DNA from 2 places in the Apilactobacillus micheneri genome. Region 1 is predicted to be linked to the other one. Evidence: a T-box and tRNA genes for the amino acid it is inferred to sense, from the RefSeq annotation. Region 1 holds a T-box; the other holds one or more tRNA genes.
The links. The T-box of region 1 lies ahead of asnS (asparagine--tRNA ligase). A T-box ahead of a tRNA ligase gene usually reads a tRNA of that ligase, here a tRNA-Asn.

Region 1 (2,380 bases):
TCATGAATCTTTTGATCAAGGACATCTTCACGTTCTTCACGTTCACTTCCACCAACGATTTCACCAATTCCTGGCACTAAACAATCAGAAGCAGCAACTGTCTTACCATCATCGTTATCACGCATATAGAATGCTTTAATATCGCGAGGATAATCAGTTAAGAAAGTAGGGCGTTTATAAATTTCTTCACATAAGTAACGTTCATGTTCAGATTTTAAATCCATACCCCATTTGACCGGAATATCGAACTTTTCACCAGATTCTTGCAATAACTTGATTGCATCAGTGTAAGTTACACGAGCGAATTCTTTACCGGCAGTACTCTTTAATTTTTCAATTAATCCAGGTTCGACATTTTTGTCTAAGAAGTTTAATTCATCTTTAGCATGTTCTAGAAGGTAATTGATAACATATTTTAATAGACCTTCAGCACAATCCATCATACCTGGTAAGCGAGTGTATGCCATATCTGGTTCAATCATCCAGAATTCTGAAGCATGACGAGGAGTATGTGAATTTTCAGCTCTAAATGTAGGACCAAAAGTATATACATTCTTAAATGCCATGGTAAAAGCTTCTTCTTGTAATTGACCACTAACAGTCAAATTAGTAACAGTTTTGAAAAAGTCTTTTGAATTATCAACATTACCTTTATCATCTTTAGGTAAATTATTCATGTCTAAAGTGGTGGCACGGAACATTGCTCCAGCACCTTCAGCATCACTACTAGTAATGATAGGGGTATTAACATATACGAAATCATTGTGTTGTAGATATTCATGAACAGCGAATGCTGCTAATGAACGGATACGGAATACAGAGTAAAAGGTATTAGTTCTTGGACGTAGATGAGCAATTGTTCTTAAGTATTCAAAACTTTGTTTCTTCTTTTGTAATGGGTAGTCAGCATTGGAATGACCAACTAATTCTACTTTTTGTCCATGAATTTCAAATGCTTGTTGAGCATCTGGAGTTTTAACAAATTCACCTTCAACAGTAATTGTTGAGGCAATAGGTAATTTACTAATTTCTTCAAAGTTAGGGTTATCTTTTTTCAAGATAATTTGAGCACTTCTAAAGCATGAACCATCATTTAATTCAATAAAACTAATATTCTTTGATCCACGAATAGTTTTTACTGAACCTTCAAGAGCAACTGTTGATTTGTCTTCGATGTCTTTGTTATATAAATCAATAACGCTTAGTTGTTGCATATAAATTACACACCTTTCTAATTTAATTAAATACAATAAAATAAAAAGAGCCTTCATCCATCAAAGGACGAAAGCTCTTTTCCGCGGTACCACCTAAAATGCCTTTTTTAAATAAGGCCACTTTTTCATATAACGTATGAAAAACGTTTATTCCTACTTAAGTTTCGAAATAAAAACAAATAGGTGTTATTCCTAAATAACAATATTATTAAGCTCTCACTATCCTTAACTCGCTAAAAATTTGTAGTTTAGTACTCATCCATATTTATAGTATTTAATATATAAACTTATTAACAATTAAATATTAACACTAAATGGTAAATATATACAATACTATTTCTTTCAAATTTATTATGAGTTGACTTGTTAGGAAAATAAGAATTATACGATTATAATTTAATTATAATGAAATAAATTGAGGAGATTTTTAGAAATGTTAGTTTCTACTACTGAAAACATTGGCACCAACTATGAAGTGCTGGGAGAAGTATTTGGTGTAACTACACAATCAAGAAATCTAGGCAGTAATATTGCAGCTGGTCTAAAAAATCTTGTTGGTGGAGAAATTAAAGGATATACCCAAATGCTACATAATTCTCGAGAAGAAGCTATTCAGAGAATGAAAGATGAGGCAAAAGGTAAGAATGCAGATGCCATTGTTATGATGAGATTTGACTCTGGATCGATTGGTAATGATATGCAATCAGTTGTTGCATATGGAACAGCAGTTAAATTTATTCAGTAATGTAAAATGAATAATATTTAGCTATAAATTATATGATTAATAAGTTATAATATCTGCGAGGTGATATAAAATTATGAAAATATTTTTGCATAGGTTTATATCTTGTTTACCTTATTATCAATTAAAGTAGTTTTAATAATATTATTTTAACTATATTAAATTTGAAAAGGTAGATATAAATGAGTGATAAAGAAAACTATCAATTAACCGTTGATCAAATAATAGAAAAATATAATATTAAAGATATAAAAGCTGGTTTGAATGATGAGCAAGTTCGTAATCAGTTAGACAAAGATGGGCTAAATAAAATTGAAGTTGCAAAAGAGCCTAAATGGAAACTATTTGTGCGCCAATTTAATAATATGATTATTTATATTTTAATAGTGGCAGCATTAATTACTTTATTGATGAGTCATTACTC
Region 2 (2,380 bases), 110 kb from region 1:
AGCGCGTCTGCCAATTCCGCCACTCCGGCAAAATATATTAATGAAAAATTAAAGGCGGTAATCGGATTTGAACCGATGATAAAGGTTTTGCAGACCTCTGCCTTACCACTTGGCCATACCGCCATTTAATATAATATTCAACTGGGCTAGCTGGATTCGAACCAGCGCATGATGGAGTCAAAGTCCATTGCCTTACCACTTGGCTATAGCCCAATTAAAAAGGGCGGTAGGTGGGAATCGAACCCACGCGTGTCGGATCCACAAACCGATGTGTTAACCACTTCACCACTACCGCCATAGCAACATAACAGGGATAGTAGGAGTTGAACCCACATCAACGGTTTTGGAGACCGGTATTCTACCATTGAACTATATCCCTATTTAAAATGGAGGAGAGTGGATTCGAACCACCGAACCCGAAGGAGCGGATTTACAGTCCGCCGCGTTTAGCCAGACTTCGCTACTCCTCCATAAATGGCGCGGGACAGAATCGAACTGCCGACACACGGAGCTTCAATCCGTTGCTCTACCAACTGAGCTACCGAGCCAAACCATTTATGTTATGCTATAGATTATTTAATTATATGTTGTAATAAAACAACAACGGTTCGTACGAGACTCGAACTCGTGACCTCCTGCGTGACAGGCAGGCGTCCTAAACCAACTAGACCAACGAACCAGTCCAATATTTGGATGGAGGATACAGGGCTCGAACCTGTGACCTCCTGCTTGTAAGGCAGATGCTCTCCCAACTGAGCTAATCCTCCAAATAATGACCCGTACGGGATTCGAACCCATGTTACTGCCGTGAAAGGGCAGTGTCTTAAACCACTTGACCAACGGGTCATATTAAAGTTATAACGGAGAGTAAGGGATTCGAACCCTTGAAACAGGCTTTGACCCGTTTACATCATTTCCAATGATGCTCCATCGGCCAACTCGGACAACTCTCCAAGACCATAACTAACTCCGAATGTCAGACTCGAACTGACGACAACCTGATTAACAGTCAGGTGCTCTACCAACTGAGCTAATTCGGAATAATAAGCGCGGCAACTTCCTACCCTTGCAAGAGGCGATCCTCTAACTACTCTCGGCGTTTAGAAGCTTAACTGCTGTGTTCGGCATGGGAACAGGTGTATCCTTCTAGCTATCGCCACCACACTATTTATCTGAAAGAACTTCGTTCTTTCAAAACTTTAGAGAACAACCTTACTTGGTTAAGTCCTCGACCAATTAGTACTAGTCCGCTCCATACATTGCTGCACTTCCACTTCTAGCCTATCTACCTAATCATCTCTTAGGGGTCTTACTTCCATAAAGGAATGGGAAATTTCATCTTGAGGTGGGTTTCACACTTAGATGCTTTCAGCGTTTATCTCAACCATACATAGCTACCCAGCAGTGCCCCTGGCGGGACAACTGGTACACCAGCGGTATGTCCATCTCGGTCCTCTCGTACTAGAGATAGCTCCCCTCAAATTTCCTACGCCCGCGACGGATAGGGACCGAACTGTCTCACGACGTTCTGAACCCAGCTCGCGTACCGCTTTAATGGGCGAACAGCCCAACCCTTGGGACCAACTACAGCCCCAGGATGCGATGAGCCGACATCGAGGTGCCAAACCTCCCCGTCGATGTGAACTCTTGGGGGAGATAAGCCTGTTATCCCCAGGGTAGCTTTTATCCGTTGAGCGATGGCCCTTCCATATGGTACCACCGGATCACTAAGCCCGACTTTCGTCCCTGCTCGACCTGTCTGTCTCGCAGTCAAGCTCCCTTGTGCCTTTACACTCTGCGAATGATTTCCAACCATTCTGAGGGAACCTTTGGGCGCCTCCGTTACTATTTGGGAGGCGACCGCCCCAGTCAAACTGCCAATCAGACACTGTCTCCCACCACGATAAGTGGTGCGGGTTAGAGTGTTAGCACAGCGAGGGTAGTATCCCAACAATGCCTCCACCGAAACTAGCGTTCCGGTTTCCACGGCTCCTACCTATCCTGTACAAGCTATGTCAACACCCAATATCAAATTACAGTAAAGCTCCATGGGGTCTTTCCGTCCTGTCGCGGGTAACCTGCTTCTTCACAGGTATCTCAATTTCACCGAGTCTCTTGTTGAGACAGTGCTCAGATCGTTACGCCTTTCGTGCGGGTCGGAACTTACCCGACAAGGAATTTCGCTACCTTAGGACCGTTATAGTTACGGCCGCCGTTTACTGGGGCTTCGTTTCTGAGCTTCGCCGAAGCTAACTCATCCACTTAACCTTCCAGCACCGGGCAGGCGTCAGCCCCTATACTTCATCTTACGATTTTGCAGAAACCTGTGTTTTTGATAAACAGTCGCCTGAGCCTTTTCACTGCGGCTGCACGTTAGTGC

Region 2: it has a tRNA-Asn gene. The T-box ahead of asnS (asparagine--tRNA ligase) is inferred to sense a tRNA for this amino acid. The anticodon was not compared.

Annotation. Positions count from the first base shown of each region.
Region 1 is NZ_QUBI01000004.1:17,302-19,681, forward strand. Features, by position in the region: gene asnS (asparagine--tRNA ligase) at 1-1,214, opposite strand, end outside; T-box leader at 1,275-1,492, opposite strand; gene DY123_RS05175 (heavy metal-binding domain-containing protein) at 1,648-1,959, shown strand; gene DY123_RS05180 (HAD-IC family P-type ATPase) at 2,139-2,380, shown strand, end outside.
Region 2 is NZ_QUBI01000004.1:131,840-134,219, reverse strand. Features, by position in the region: tRNA gene DY123_RS05830 (tRNA-Leu) at 1-29, opposite strand, end outside; tRNA gene DY123_RS05825 (tRNA-Cys) at 53-123, opposite strand; tRNA gene DY123_RS05820 (tRNA-Gln) at 142-213, opposite strand; tRNA gene DY123_RS05815 (tRNA-His) at 223-295, opposite strand; tRNA gene DY123_RS05810 (tRNA-Trp) at 309-379, opposite strand; tRNA gene DY123_RS05805 (tRNA-Tyr) at 388-470, opposite strand; tRNA gene DY123_RS05800 (tRNA-Phe) at 476-548, opposite strand; tRNA gene DY123_RS05795 (tRNA-Asp) at 605-679, opposite strand; tRNA gene DY123_RS05790 (tRNA-Val) at 695-767, opposite strand; tRNA gene DY123_RS05785 (tRNA-Glu) at 774-846, opposite strand; tRNA gene DY123_RS05780 (tRNA-Ser) at 862-953, opposite strand; tRNA gene DY123_RS05775 (tRNA-Asn) at 968-1,040, opposite strand; rRNA gene rrf (5S ribosomal RNA) at 1,048-1,164, opposite strand; rRNA gene DY123_RS05765 (23S ribosomal RNA) at 1,217-2,380, opposite strand, start outside.